Regions from separate parts of the Priestia flexa genome, predicted to be linked through region 2. Evidence: riboswitches for the same ligand, from Rfam matches in the RefSeq annotation. Region 2 holds a riboswitch; the other holds the start of a gene.
What was found. A riboswitch is a leader RNA that binds a small molecule or an ion and turns the genes downstream of it on or off. The one in region 2 is predicted to bind cyclic di-AMP.

Region 1 (8,042 bases), 1.9 Mb from region 2:
TAAATATAACAAGTCACGAATTTTCTTTTCTAATTTCTGTGATTCATCTTCAATGACTTGAACAGTATTTGGCAAATCTCCTTTTGGATAAATACCATCTTGTATGGATTGAGCGTAGCTTCTAATGACCATTACAGGTGTTTTCAAATCATGTGAGATATTTTGAAGAAGAGTTTGTTGTGCTTCTTCTTTTCGAATAAGTCGTTGTCGCATTTGTTCTATGGAAGAGCCCAATTTTCCAATTTCATCCGTGCGGTCTAACGTTACAGGCTCGTGCCATTCTTGTTCTGCAATTCTCTTAACATGTCTCTCAAGCGAGACAAGAGGACGACTTAAATATTTTGCGAGCCAAATAGAAGGGATCCAGCTTAAAAGAAAAACGATGGACATTACGACTAATAGCTGCTTAAATAAAGCGGAAGCCAAGGCATTTCGATACGTATCCCATGAAAACGATAATAAAAATGCAGGCTGGTCATTAATGATTACTTTACTAATTACATAAAATAACGTTCGGTTACCCAGGTCTTTTTCATACCTTTCGACAGTTGATTCCTGATCTTGAGCTAGCTCCTGTGCGTGTCTCAAAAAATCTTGAGGCAGAACGCGTGAAGATAGATAGGAAATATCGACATTTTCAGGTAATAAAATGTGGTCTACCGTACGGTTTCGTAAAGATGGCCCGTTTTCGTCATTGCTAAAATAATATTCGCCAGAGCGACTAGGCAACCCGTATTCTTTTAAAATATGTTGTTCGTTTTCAATGCTTGTATAAATCTCATCGGTGAAGAATTGTCTAAGTGCGCTCGGGAACAACGTAGCTAACAAAAGTGAGATAACTAGTAATATGCCTGAGATGACAAGCCAAATTTGAAAAGCAAGAGATCGGTTTTTCATGTGCTCATCATCCGATAACCATATCCATAAATGGTTTCAATTCGAGCATGTGGCAGTTTTTTTCGAACCCTGCGTACTAAATCATCCACCACTCGGTCTGAACCGAAGTAATCTTCACCCCATATAGAATCTAATAACTGCTCGCGTGAAAATGCTTGGCCTATGTCTTTAGATAATGTAACAAGAAAATCAAATTCTTTTGATGTTAAATCAATAGTCTGATTGTTTTCATATACAGTTCGTGTATGAAGGTCTAACGTATAGGGACCTATAGCAATTGTTGATTCGTGTTTTTGTTTTTGACCATACACAAGGTTTAAAAGTTTTTGAACACGAATAACGAGCTCACGAGGCAAGAATGGCTTGGATAAGTAGTCATCGCTTCCCATTTCAAGCCCTAATACTCGATCAATATCTGCATCTCTAGCAGAAATGAAAATCACAGGGATATCAGGGGTAGCAGACTTAATTTCACGAATGAGATGATAACCATCGATATCAGGAAGCATGATATCTAAAACCCAAAGACTAGGAGGGGTATGAATCATTGCTTTGGCATCTGTTCCATTTGAAAATGAAGTAACAGACCAGCCTTCTTTTTGTAAATAAAGAGTTAAAACTTCATTTAAGTTTTGTTCATCTTCGACTAAGTAAATTGTAAAGCTCACTTTATACACACTCCTCTTTCTATTCAAAGCTATTATACTATGTGTTTGGTAGCAGAAAAAATTTTTTCACAATTTCCCATATTCTTTTGATACTTATCCCAAACTTTTGTTTTATAGTGTAAATAACGAAAAACATAATTGAATGTAAAGGAGCCAATTATATGGAACCAAGAGACTTTAATCAAAATAACAATGATGGTGAATATAACAGTCAACCTAATAATGACCAAATGAAAGCTCAATACGATGCAGAATATCAACAAGAACCAGGTATGAAACAAGAATATCCAATTTATCGGTCTGAGCATGTAAGAGAAGAAAAATCTAAAAGAAGGTTTTTACCATTTCTTGCATCGTCCATTGCAGGTGCTGTATTAGGTGGAGGAATTGTATTATATAGCGCGCCTCAGCTAGGGTTCACAAATGATGGAAGCCAAACGAATACCGCATCTACTTCAACAAACGCTACAACTACAGCTGCTACAAAAACTATTAGCACCAATGTAAGTCAAGGAGACCTGGTATCCGTTGTAGATAAAGTTTCACCAGCCGTAGTAGGCGTAAACAATATCCAAGAGCGAACAAATCCCTTTTCAGGAGATACGCAAACAGCAGAATCTGGAACAGGTTCAGGCGTTATTTTTAAAAAAGATAATAACAAAGCGTATGTTGTAACAAACAACCACGTAATAGAAGGATCAAGTAAGGTAGAAGTTACGTTATCAAATGGGAAGAAAGAGGATGCCCAAATTGTAGGTGCGGATCCGCTAACCGATTTAGCTGTTTTAGAGATGGATGCTAAAAACGTAGAGGCAGTAGCTGAATTTGGTGATTCTACTTCACTCGTGGCTGGAGAACCGGTACTTGCCATTGGAAACCCCCTTGGTGAGCAGTTCTCAAGAACAGTCACACAAGGTATTGTAAGCGGCACGGAGAGAACGGTAAACATTACAACATCAGCTGGGGAATGGAACTTGGATGTTATTCAAACAGACGCAGCTATTAATCCAGGAAACAGCGGTGGAGCATTAATCAATGCTGCTGGTCAAGTAATTGGTATTAATAGTTTAAAGATTGCTGAAGACGGTGTAGAAGGAATCGGTTTTGCTATTCCAACTGCAGATGTTCAACCTATTATTGACAAGCTAATGAAAGATGGAAAAATTAATCGACCATATATGGGAGTGGGGCTACAGGATGTAGCAGGTTTATCAACTGCCATTAAAGAAAATGAGCTAGGCCTAACAGAAGATACTTCTGACGGTGTTGTGGTTACGACAGTTGAACCTTTTTCAGCTGCTTCAGAAGCTGGTCTACAATCAAAAGACATCATTGTAGGGATAGATGGTAAAGAAGTAAAAACATCCAGTGACTTGCGCAAGTATTTATACACGGAGCGTGCAATTGGAGATAAAGTAAAGCTTGACGTTTACAGAAACGGAAAAAAAATAAACCTTTCACTAACGTTGAAACAACAAGGCAACGATGAATGATATACACAGCACGGCAGCTATTTCTATTTTTAATCGCTGCCTTGTTGATTACTGGGTGTGTAAATGCTTCAGAAGAAGTTGTTTTTCCAACACTAAACAATGAACAGCCGTCTAATAAAGTGGTCGCTATATACAAAGGTGACCCTATTACAAGTGATGAACTTCGAGAATTTTTAGCCGTACAAGGCTTTCTAGATCCGGATGCTCCGGTGAACGATTCTTCTTATCGAAAAGATGCTCTTTATCAGCTTATTGTTGATAAGTACGTAGGGGAAGAAGCTGTCAATACTGATTGGGTGAACCAACAGTCAGAACAATTGTGGAATGAAATTGAACATTCCTATAGTCAAAAAATTAGAGAGCAAGCTTATGAAGAGCTAGACATTACAGAAGAAGTTGTAAAGAAGCACATTAAAGCTCATTTTCAATCGAAACAGTTCTTTCGAGACAAAATATCCGAAGAAGATGTAAAAGGCTACTTTGACAAAGCGGGATATAGCGCTGAATTTAAAACAGTTGAAGAAGCGAAAGAGCCAATCCTTCAAAAGCTTGTACAAAAAGCTATCAATAACTATGTTCAGGATGAATTAAAGAGACAGGTTAAGTACGTTCAAGTCTCTTGATTCACCTTTTATATAGATTACTGAGGTTGGGACATAAGTATTTCAGCTAATGATCTATCCGAACGATCAACAGTTGAATACTTTTGATCGTTCAGATATCTTTTGTTGAGACAGAATCATTTCGTTATGTCCCAGTCTCATTCTGTTTGTTCTTTTCATTGATGAAGCCCCCTTTTATCGTGATAGAGCAATATAAATGAAATGAATAAAAATAGAAATAGACAAATGTTTTTGTAAGTGATAAGATAGGGTTGTAAAATCTTTCATTATTCGGAAAATTCATTGTCCTTTCACCTTTTGGTTGAAAGGCATTTTTTTGTTTAATTCGCATACATAAAGATAAAGAAAATAAAATGACTAGTCTCCATTCATACTCCTCAGACGTGATGATACCATCACGTCTTTTTGCAATTAAATGTTAATATGTAAGGTTGCCTTATGAAAAGAATTGAAGTAGTCATAGTCTAACTTATTTTTCTTTTAAAAGATAATCGATAAAGCCGGGTTTCATTTCGACTTGAGAAATACCGATATGAGATACAGTATGTGCAAAAGGAGTAACTTCATCGATGAAATTTTCAAGTTCCTTAAGGTTTGGAAGCTGTAACTTTGTAATAAAGCAGGCTTTTCCAGCTATTCGTTCACAAAATAAAGCGTATGGATAAGTAGCGATAAATTGTTTAAAGCGACGATATTCACCGTTTTTAATTGTTGCCTCAACAAAACAAGAAATAGGAAGCCCTAATTTTTCACAATTAATAGTGACAGAGTATCCGCTAATAATACCAACTTGTTCCAAATTTCGAACCCGCTCAGCAACCGAAGGGGCTGATAGATTGACTAATTTTGAAAGTTCTCTCATGGAAAGTCGAGCGTTAGTAGTTAACTCCTTTAAAATATGTAAATCAATACGATCAATGTTCATCTATTCTCATCAGCTCTTTCATTTTTATATTCTATTATAGTGAAAAATGATAAAAATTTCTGCGTTTTGCCTTCTTATTTTTAGGGGGATTTTATTATTTAAAAAAGGTATTGACATACCAAAAATGTGGGAGTAAGATAAGGTGAAACTTTAAGTAATAACTTATTTTTCCATTTAAAGTAAGTCACAAATAGATGAAATCGCTGAATCCTAATAGGAGCGGAGGAACCACTTTTGCACACTTTGTGCTCGGGGTGAATCCTTTATAGGTAGGGTTACTCTCATAACCCGAATCCGACAGCTAACTTCGCAAGCGTTTTGAGGGGGAGATGGAATGTGTAAAAAACACAGGAGCCTTCCTGTGTTTTTTTTGTGTGGAAATTAATCGTTACAATAAGTAAGATCATAAAAAAAGAGCACAATAAAACAAGAGAGAAACCGGAATAGGAAAGGAAAGTTTGAAATGAAAAAGCAATTTGCGGTGTTAGGATTAGGGCGTTTTGGCGGCAGCCTTGTAGAAGAATTCATCAATCTAGATGTGGATGTTCTAGCGATTGACCGCAATCAAGAAGTTGTCAATAAGTACACAAATACAGCCACTTATGCAGTGCAAGTAAACGGTGTGGATGAAGCAAGCCTTAAAAGCCTTGGAATTCGAAATGTTGATCATGCAATCGTATCATTTGGAGACGATATTGAAGCGAGTGTATTGGTAACAATGTTACTGAAAGATATGGGTGTGAAGCAGGTGTGGGTAAAAGCAGTAAATTCATACCATCAAAAAGTACTTGAAAAAATTGGAGCCGATAAGGTCATTCACCCTGAGCGAGATATGGCGAAACGAATTGCGCATCACGTAGTTTCTGAAAAGATTATTGATTACATTGAACTTTCAAAGGACTATAGCATTGTAGAAATAATGGCTTCAAAAAAGATTCATAATAAAACATTATTTGATTTAAACATCCGTTCCAAGTATGGGTGTAATATTATTGGTTTTCAACGTGGAAATGGTGAAATGGTAATTTCACCAACAGCCCATGAAATTATCCATGAAGGTGACATGCTCATTGTTATTGGACATAATCGGGATATTAATCGCTTTGAGGAAGAAGGCGTATAATCAATGAGTTTAGCCAGAAGTATTAAGCTAACGCCCCCCCAATTATTAACATCAATCTTTGGAGGGGGAATTATTATTGGCGCATTACTTTTAATGCTTCCATTTTCTACAACGGAACCAATCTCTTGGATAGACGCCTTGTTTACCTCTACTTCAGCTATGACGGTAACGGGATTAGCCGTTGTAGATACAGGAACGCGCTTTACGGTATTTGGTCAGACGATTATTATGCTTCTGATACAGGTAGGTGGATTAGGGATCATGTCATTTGCCGTGCTGATCTTTATTATGCTCGGTAAAAAAATCGGTTTTAAAGAACGAATGATGGTCCAGCAAGCTTTAAACCAAACTAATATTGGTGGCGTCATTCTTCTAGTAAAGCGCCTTTTTATCTTCTCTTTTGTCATTGAGTTGATTGCACTGATTTTTTTAGCCATTCGGTGGGTACCAGAGTTCGGCTGGGAAAAAGGGTTATTTTTTAGCTTGTTTCATTCAATATCAGCATTTAATAATGCTGGGTTTGGCCTTTTATCTGATAGCTTAGTGCAGTATGCAGGAGATCCACTCATTAATATTACGATTTCATTATTATTTATTATTGGGGGAATCGGATTTACGGTACTGGCGGATTTATGGGAGAAAAAGTCTTACAAAAAGCTTAGCCTACATTCAAAATTAATGATTATTGGAACATTTATCATTAATACTGTGGCGATGCTGTTTATTTTTTTCTTAGAGTATGGAAACGCCAAAACGTTGGGAAGCTTAAGTCTTGGTGACAAGATGTGGACATCGTATTTTCAAGCGGTTAGTACGAGGACCGCTGGATTTAACTCTATTGACATAGCTAACTTGACGGATTCAACAGCTTTTTTAATGATCATTTTAATGTTTATTGGGGCAGGGAGTGCGTCTACTGGTGGAGGAATAAAGTTAACAACGTTTATTGTGATAACATTTGCCGTCCTTTCATTTATTCGAGGACGTGAAGATATTGTCTTATTAAAGCGCAGGTTAAGTACTGTATATGTTGTAAAAGCACTAGCTATTTCTATGATCGCAATTATGTTTGTGTTCTTCGCTACGTTTGCAATAAATATAACGGAACCGAACACGCCTTTTTTAAAGCTGATGTTTGAAGTTGTATCAGCATTTGGAACAGTTGGCTTATCCATGGGAGTAACGCCAGAGCTATCATACGTTGGACGTGTTATTATTATTTTTATCATGTTTTTAGGTAAGATAGGTCCGTTAACTTTAGCATTTTCTTTAGCTAAATCAAAACGTGAAAAAATTCGTTATCCAAATGAAGATGTATTGATTGGATAATAAAGAGACCGCATTCTTTGTTTTCATAGATAAACAAAGGATACGGTCTTCGTTTTAATTAAAACATAATAGTAGCGCCTAAAATTGTGGCGATCATTAAAAAGAATGTAACCATTAAGATTCCTGGTAATTTTGATTGATTGCGCATCCACTCAATCCCTCCTTTTCAATTATAGTCATGTTAAAGTGCCTTCTACCTATATAACGTATAAGTAATCAATTTAGATTCATTTTTTTAAAAATTTTTAATGAAACCGAGAGCCTGTCCAGACTTATTACGCTTTTGCAGATATTGAGTTTTAGAATCGAAAAAAGATACGGTCATAAGGCAGATTGGCGTGTTACTGTTTAATAAAAAAGGTATTAGAATCCACGTTTGTCCATTGCAAAAACTCTTGTAGTGAATATAGTAAAATAGGAAGTCATTATGATTTCCTTTCACATCATAACGCCCTCTAATAAAGACCCGATGCATGACAATTCCCCCAACTGTCTGGTTCGATCGGTATATGACCATGCTATTTGTATGGTCTTTTTTTACATGTTAGATTAAAAGAAATAAAGTCATATATATAATAATTATAAAGAACTAAAGAAGGGTAGGTCTTTACTATTGTTTTTAAAATTAAAGAATGTTTAGAAAATTACTATAATATTATTTTGTGATAGTGATATAATAATATGAATATTTTAAAGATATTTTTTTGTACTTACTAGTAAAATATACTCTTTAATTGTAAAAAAAATACTTTTTAAATGCCCTTAGATTTGCTCTTGTCAGCTTTTCTATACAGCCTATTAACCTATAGCCAAAAAGTTGTAAAAATAGATAATTAAAGGTAATAAATCCAACTTTCACTGGTAAAGTTAATGGATTGTCTCTGCTGCTACTAAACTACTAAAACTAGCAGTGGAAAATACGAAAGGGGCAATGATATGAAAAAGTATAGTTGGTTAAAGGTTGTAACATCGTTAGCAATTACG
Region 2 (8,042 bases):
TACTTCATCTAAAAAGATTGTACCTCTATGAGCTAGCTCAAATTTCCCTTTTTTCCCTCCTCTACGAGCACCTGTAAACGCACCTTCTTCATACCCAAACAGTTCAGATTCTAAAAGTTGCTGAGGAATAGATGCACAGTTGACTCGAACAAGCGGAAAGAAGCACCGCGAACTCGCTTGGTGAATTGCGTGAGCAAATAATTCTTTCCCAGTCCCAGATTCTCCTAATAACAAAACAGCAGATTTACTGTTGGCCACTCTTTCAGCTAACTGTTTAGCCAAGAGAAACCTTTCATTATCTCCAATAAGATCTTGAAAACTATATTTACTTTCCGATTCGTGCTCAAGTTTTTTCTTATAATAATTTAATTCTTCTAATAGAGGCTGTATTTTTTCAGAATAAGCTAGCCAATCTTTAGCATTCCGAAACATTACCGTTCCCACAGCTCCAACTAATTCATTGTCTACATATAAAGGATATCTATTTGCAATCATCTCATTCCCTTTAATAAAATGAATGCTAGCTACTTCTGCTTGGCCTGTTTGAGTCACAATATGCATTCTTGAGTTTTCAATCACTTCTTGAACAGAGCGTCCAATTGCTTGTTCAACAGTCGTATGTAAAAACTCACAGTAAGCTTTATTTATATAAAGGATTTCCCCCTGAACATTTACTACAACGATCCATTCTGTTGCTACATTTAAAATCTCTTCAAACCATTTATCAGGAATTCGATTTTTATTAGCCATCATCGCTCCTCCTATGTACACGCTTCTACTATCTATTATACCAAACTCTCCTTGTACAATTGTTTTCATTCCGGAAAAACGGATTTTTTCCGGATTTGCGGAAGTAAACATCTCTCATATTCCGGTTTTTCGGAAATAAAAATTATACTTCTCTATATTTCTATTCAAATATCCAGACTTTGTTTATTATTGTCTGATTTTTAGAAGTTGGCACGAATCTTGCAAATATATTTCGTTAAGTAAACGCTTACATTATTTTTTATAAAAGGAGGATTATATCGATTTAATAAAGTAAAGAACGCTATGGGGGGGATTTGAAATGGAACTAGTTATTATCCTTTTATCACTTAGTCTTTTAATGTTTGTCGCATATCGCGGATTTTCAGTTATTTTATTTGCACCGATCTGTGCACTTTTTGCTGTTGTGCTAACTGAGCCAAGCTATGTATTACCTTTCTTTTCAAATATTTTTATGGAAAAGATGGTAGGATTTATCAAGCTTTATTTTCCCGTTTTCTTACTAGGGGCTATTTTTGGTAAAGTCGTTGAAATGTCAGGGTTGGCTGAAACGATTGCTAAAACAATTGTACAAGTTGTTGGTGCAAAGCGTGCAATTTTAGCTATTGTCATCATGGGAGCGATTCTAACTTATAGTGGAGTTAGCTTATTTGTTGTTGTTTTTGCTATCTATCCATTTGCAGCTAATCTATTTCGAGAAGCCAATATTCCTAAAAGGCTTATTCCAGGAACGATTGCATTAGGTGCCTTTACGTTTACAATGGATGCTTTACCAGGTACTCCACAGATTCAAAACGTTATTCCAACTACTTTCTTCAAAACTGATATTTATGCTGCACCGATGCTCGGTATTATTGGAGCCATTTTCGTCTTACTTGTAGGGATGAAGTATTTAGAAGCTCGTCGTAAAAAAGCAGAAGCTGCTGGTGAAGGATACTACGGCTTTGACCACGAAACTGCAGCTGCAGCTGAGAAGCTAGAAAATGATGTAACAACAGGAGAAGAAGAAACAAGTACGAAAAGTGAAAAACCAACCTTGCCTCGTCAAATCTTAGCGTTTGTACCACTCATTTTAGTAGGTGTTATGAATAAAGTATTTACAATGGCTTTGCCTGTTTGGTATCCAAATGGCTTTGATTTTACTGCCATTGGTCTTGACTCCTTTGGAAAAGTTGAGCTTTCATCTGTACTTGCTATTTGGTCAGTTCAAATGGCTCTAGTAGTAGGGATTATTGCGACACTACTGTATGATTGGAAAAAGGTAAAAGTAAACTTTCAAGCAGGTCTTAACACCAGTATCAGCGGGGCATTGTTAGCTTCTATGAACACGGGTGCTGAATATGGTTTTGGAGGCGTTATTGCTGCTCTTCCAGGCTTTGGTGTTATTAGTAAAGGAATTTCCGAGACATTTACAAATCCACTTGTTAACGGTGCTGTGACTACAACAACATTGGCTGGTATAACTGGTTCTGCATCAGGCGGTATGGGAATTGCATTAAGCGCTATGTCAGAAAAGTATTTAGCGGCAATTAATCAGTTTAATATACCACCTGAAGTGATGCACCGCGTTATTTCGATGGCATCAGGCGGTATGGATACACTTCCACATAACGGTGCTGTTATTACGCTTCTTGCAGTAACAGGTTTGACTCACCGTCAAGCATATCGAGATATTTTTGCAATTACGATCATTAAAACGCTAGCGGTTTTTGTCATCATTGCACTTTACACTTTCTTCGGTATTGTTTAAGGTAAAAAGCATCCTTTCTTAGTAGCAAGGATGCTTTTTTATCGACATATTTCCCTAGAAATAATGTTATTTCGCAGGAAATGTCTTATTATGACTCTTGTAAATTCTTTTCTTGTTCTAATCGTTCTAAGATGCGGCGTTTACGATAAAGCATCGTCCCTATTTCTCCAATGTCTCCAATCGCCTGCTTATTTACATAAGCACCGAAGATCATACCTGCTATAGGAATCATTTGAAAAAGTTTTTTCCATCCCCAGTTATCTCGATAAGTCGTAAATACCTCTCTCCAACCTTGAAGCTGCGATAAGCTTTGTTCTCGCTTCCCTTCTGATAGCTCTTCTAAAATTGCTCGCTTACCTACAATGTCAGAGGATGAGAACTGCATGCACTTTACCATAAACACACGCTCTTCTTGTTTTGTCGGGTCGTATCCATAGGAAACAGCTACTTCTTGTAGCGTTTTTAAAGTTAGCCCTAGTACAAACGGTACATCAATAGCCAGCGTGAAGATACCACCAATTCCAGTCGTAGCACCTTGAATTTTAGCATTTTTTTGACGTGCCTCCACAAAGGCATTTGCTAACTCATCCATTTCTTGAATAGATAACTGCTGAATATCCGTTAATGTTAAATCTTTTTCTTTTAAGCGTTTAGATGCTTTTTCTAACGTAGCGGAAGTATTAGCTAAATATTGGCCTCCGTTATCAATGTACTTAGCAACCTCGTCAAGAAGCTTTTCTATTTTTTCGTGGATAAACCTAGGCGTGACTTTATCAAGCGCTGCAAAAGGTAAGCGAAGCAGCTTTTCCCAAAAGAATAGTCCCTTTTGACTTTTTTCCCACTTTTCAATCTTCTTTAATTCTTTAGCCAGCTGTTCAGTCGTTTCCATATGCTTTCCCCTTTCTACATAAAGCGCCCAGACAACTAATTTGCTGGACGCTCTCTTTTCCCTTATGCTTTTTGTTTCTTTTTCACATATTTAAACGTAAAGAAAATAATAATGATAACTAATAGTCCAATTCCAATCGGCTGCATATATTGAGATACAATAGGTCCAACATCTTCCCATTTTGGGCCTAACTTATAACCCAGATATACGTAAAGAGCCGTAATTGGTAACATCGCTACAAACGTGTAAATAGAAAATTGCCAAACGTTCATTTTTGCCATTCCGCAAGGAAGCGAGATGGCTGTACGTACTCCAGGAATAAAGCGACCAAAAAAGGCTACTCCTGCCCCATATTTATTAAAAAATCGATCTGCTGCATCGATTTCCTTTTCTTTTACTAGAAAATACTTTCCATATTTTAAGACAAGTGGACGCCCACCATAGCGACCAAGAGCATAAAGTGTTAATGGTCCAAACACGCCTCCAACTGTTCCTGCTAAAATAGCTAAATAAAGGTTCATGTCACCTTGATATACCCAATATCCTACGAGTGGTAAGACTAGCTCTGCTGGGACAAATTCAAACGTTAGCGCTAAGATAACGCCGAAATACGAAAGTTGCTTAAGCGCTTCTACTAGTGATAAAACAATTGTTTCTAACAAACGACTTCCTCCTTAGTTAACTTACTGCTCTATAACAAAACGTGATATTTTAAAGCTTCACAAGTCATAATTGTATATTAATCCCCTTTAATTGAAAAGTAAAAAAAGAACGAATGCTGTCAATCTAACGAATTAACGAGTCGTTCTGTAAAAAATCCCAACAAAAAAAGCACTAGATTACTAGTGCCTAAATTTTAAAGTTAATTTGGATGACGCCAACTTTTCGAAGCGCATCATATAAGATGACAAGAGCTGGACCTAAAAACAGCCCCACAAACCCTAGCAATTTAAATCCAATATACAGGCTAATTAACGCAGCTAAAGGAGAAATTCCCATGTTTGTTGAAAAAACTTTTGGTTCTACAACTCTTCGAACGACGGTAATCACCCCAAATAAAATAAATAGACCAATTGCCAACGAGTCTTGACCTTGAGTTAAAGCAAATATTCCCCATGGAACTAGAACGGAACCTGTTCCTAGAATTGGTAGAATATCAACGATAACGATTAAAAGACTCAATAAAGCCGTGTACGGAACATTTAATAGCCATAGCCCAACATAAGCCATCACAAATGTTAAAAGACTCAATACAATCTGAGCTTTAATGAAGCCAACACCTGCTTGCATTAATTGCGTAATAACAATCTTTGTTTTATATTTCGTTTCATCTGTTAAAAACGATTTTACTTTTTCTTTTATGTTCGGTAGCTCTAAGCTAATGAATACTAAAGCAACTAAATAAATCAGAAATTCTAGCAAGAAGCCTGGAACGGTTGCAGCAAAGCTAATAATTAACTCAACGGTTCCTTTTAATAGTGTATCCAATGAATTAATGGTGCTTTCGATTGCGTTTTCAATGGATGAAATGACTTCTGTAGGAAGAGCGTTTGAATAATACTTCCACTTAATAATGTTAGGATAAATTGTTGTTTCATAAAGCTCTTTTACAAAAGAAGGCGTAACTTTTGAGAGAGCCACTACTTGCGTTACAATTGTACGAATAATAAAGAAACCAATTAATGTTATGGATACAACATATAATAAAAACGCTACTAATACAGCATAGATTCGACTAAACTTCAAAGAATGCTGCAACTTTTGAATAAGACCTTCTAGAACAATTGCTGTTAATAATGCAAAGACAATTGGTAAGCTATAAGGAATTAAAAAACAAGCTGCAATAATCGATACAATAATTGCTATGCGCTTCTTCCACATATGTAAATGCCTCCCACGCTTTCTTCCTAAATTCACTCACATGCCACATACTAGAGCACGCTCAGCTTGTTTATTTAAAAACATATCTGTTGTTACCTACTATAATTATAGGTTTAATTTCTTTATTAATAAAGAACTAATCAAAAAATTATCAAAAAAGCTACTTACCTGTTCATAAAAATAGAACCGGTAAGTAGCCTTATGCATTAAGCATTGTTACGAGATTAGAAGATACATTAGCTAGCTACTTTTGCCTCTCTCGACTGTTTCATCACTTCATTAGCTTTTATAGGATTGTACTTGCCTTCAGACTTAGACATAACAATTCCTGCAATTGTGTTACCCATTAAGTTTACAACTGTACGAGCCATATCCATAATTCGGTCCACACCGGCAATGAATGCAAGACCTTCGGCTGGAATTCCAATCGTACCTAACGTTGCTAATAATACAACAAATGATGTTCCTGGAACGGCTGCCATCCCTTTTGAAGTAATCATAAGCACTAGGATTAGCGTTAGCTGTTCGACAATTGTTAAGTCAATTCCATAAACCTGTGCCAAGAAAATAGCGGCAATTGCTTGATACAGCACAGATCCATCTAAGTTAAACGTATAACCAATTGGGATAACAAACGATACAATAGCTTTTGGACATCCCATTTTTTCTAATTTGCCCATAATACGCGGTAATACCGTTTCTGAACTTGATGTACTATATGCTAACAGCAATTCATCTTTTAAATAACGCATTAATGTAAAGATATTTACACCAGCCCATTTCGCAACCGCTCCTAAAACCACAATTAAGAAGAACAGTAAACCAGCGTGAACTAGAATAACAAGTTTCGCTAGAGACATTAATGATTCTAAACCAAACTTAGAAACAGTTACACCAATGAGAGCAAAGACCCCGATAGGAGCAACTTTCATCACCATGTTAACAACATGGAACATCGCATGAGAAACGCCATCAAAAAATTGTAAAACAGGCTTTCCACGATCCCCAATAGCTGCTACACCTAATCCAAATAACACGGAGAAAAAGATGATGGCTAACATGTCACCTTCCACTAATGATTGGAAGAAGTTCGTTGGAACAATATGAAGGAACGTTTCTGCAACGGATTTCTCACTTTGTTCTTCACTTGTCTCTACGTACTGGTTAATATCAGTCTTTTGTGCAGATTCAATGTCCACTCCTACACCTGGTTGGAAAGCATTAGCCAATAAAACACCTATAATGATTGCAAACGTTGTGATGACTTCAAAGTAAATGATAGTCTTAGCACCTAATCGGCCTACTTGCTTGCCGTTACCAGCGCCCGCAATACCAACAATTAAGCTTGAGATAACAATTGGAATAACAATCATTTTAATCAGGCGTAAGAATAAGTCGCCCAGCGGCTGTAAATACGTTGCTACTCTTGGATCATTAAACCAAATAACACCAACTAGAATACCTAAAATTAAACCAACAAAAATTTGTGTTGCCATGCCAAACCGCAATTTTTTCATATGTGCTCTCCTCTCTGTTGTAAAGCGATTTTATTTTTTCTGAAAATTAAAAAAAGACCATTCTAAAAGAAAGAATGGTCGACAAAAAGACAATGTTCTTTCTCTCAATAAGCAGACGAGGTTAACTGTCGGATTCGGGTTTGAGAGTACCCTACTTTCACTCAGGAAAGATTCACCCCAAGGCATATGATATACCAAATTTGTGGTTCCCCCGCTCTAATTTAGATTAAGCTTCTTATTAAATTATTTTTCTAAAATATTATACAGAATTAATGTTTTATTCAATAAGAATAATTTATCTGTTTTTCGAAAGCTTGTCAATTTATTTTTATGACTCAAAACTTTTTAACTATATAAATGCCAAAATATAAAACAGCCTTGGTTCTAAATGTAACCAAGGCTGTTTTATCATTCTTAAAAGAATACAAGATAAATAGCAACTGCTAATACAATACGATAAATAGCAAAAGGTACCAATTTTATTCGATTAATTAATTTTAAGAAAAAGCGAATGGAAACAAGCGCTACAATAAAAGCACTAATAAAGCCGGCAATGAAAAAAGGCAATGCATCAATCGTGAAATACTGCCAGTTTTTGATTAATGATAACCCACTAGCTCCTGCCATGATAGGAACAGCCATAATAAAAGTAAAATCAGAAGCTGCTCGGTGACTCATGCCTAAAAGTACCCCACCTGAAATGGTAGCACCAGAACGCGAAAATCCTGGCCATAGAGCGATACACTGAAACAATCCAACACCAATGGCTTGACGATAGGTCATTTGATCTACCGTTTCTGTTTTTGGAATTCTTGAAGCAAAGCGGTCTGCAATAATCATTAAAATTGCTCCTGCAATTAAGCTGACTAACACCGTGTTCAACGAGAACAAATGCTTGTCAATAAAATCTTCAAATAAGAATCCTAATACAGCTGCCGGAAGCAAACCAACGATAACTTGAGAAAGTTTTAATCGATTTGTTACCTGTTCATATTTCTCATTTTTACGATTTAACCCTAATAGATTAATAAAACGATTTCTAAACAAAACAACAACGGCTAGGATCGAGCCTAATTGAATGACAATCTTAAATGTATTAGCAACCTCTGGTGAAAATAGTTCTTTTGAATTCAGCCATAAATCATCTACAATAATCATGTGTCCGGTCGATGATACAGGCGCAAATTCAGTTAGACCTTCTACAATTCCTAAAATAATCGCAACAATAATTTCCCAC

Region 1: another riboswitch for cyclic di-AMP. It lies ahead of LZP85_RS12155 (potassium channel family protein); the one in region 2 lies ahead of LZP85_RS01480 (glutamate/proton symporter GltT).

What each region holds. Positions count from the first base shown of each region.
Region 1 covers NZ_CP090431.1:2,347,411-2,355,452, reverse strand. Annotated here, with positions in the region: gene LZP85_RS12180 (sensor histidine kinase) at 1-897, opposite strand, end outside; gene LZP85_RS12175 (response regulator transcription factor) at 894-1,565, opposite strand; gene LZP85_RS12170 (S1C family serine protease) at 1,838-3,058, shown strand; gene LZP85_RS12165 (hypothetical protein) at 3,055-3,681, shown strand; gene LZP85_RS12160 (Lrp/AsnC family transcriptional regulator) at 4,151-4,606, opposite strand; cyclic di-AMP (ydaO/yuaA leader) riboswitch at 4,798-4,937, shown strand; gene LZP85_RS12155 (potassium channel family protein) at 5,070-5,729, shown strand; gene LZP85_RS12150 (TrkH family potassium uptake protein) at 5,733-7,058, shown strand; gene LZP85_RS12145 (S8 family peptidase) at 7,995-8,042, shown strand, end outside.
Region 2 covers NZ_CP090431.1:273,538-281,579, reverse strand. Annotated here, with positions in the region: gene LZP85_RS01505 (sigma-54 interaction domain-containing protein) at 1-753, opposite strand, end outside; gene LZP85_RS01500 (GntP family permease) at 1,070-2,518, shown strand; gene LZP85_RS01495 (EcsC family protein) at 2,607-3,407, opposite strand; gene LZP85_RS01490 (DedA family protein) at 3,470-4,069, opposite strand; gene ytvI (sporulation integral membrane protein YtvI) at 4,257-5,288, opposite strand; gene LZP85_RS01480 (glutamate/proton symporter GltT) at 5,525-6,805, opposite strand; cyclic di-AMP (ydaO/yuaA leader) riboswitch at 6,902-7,048, opposite strand; gene LZP85_RS01475 (undecaprenyl-diphosphate phosphatase) at 7,220-8,042, opposite strand, start outside.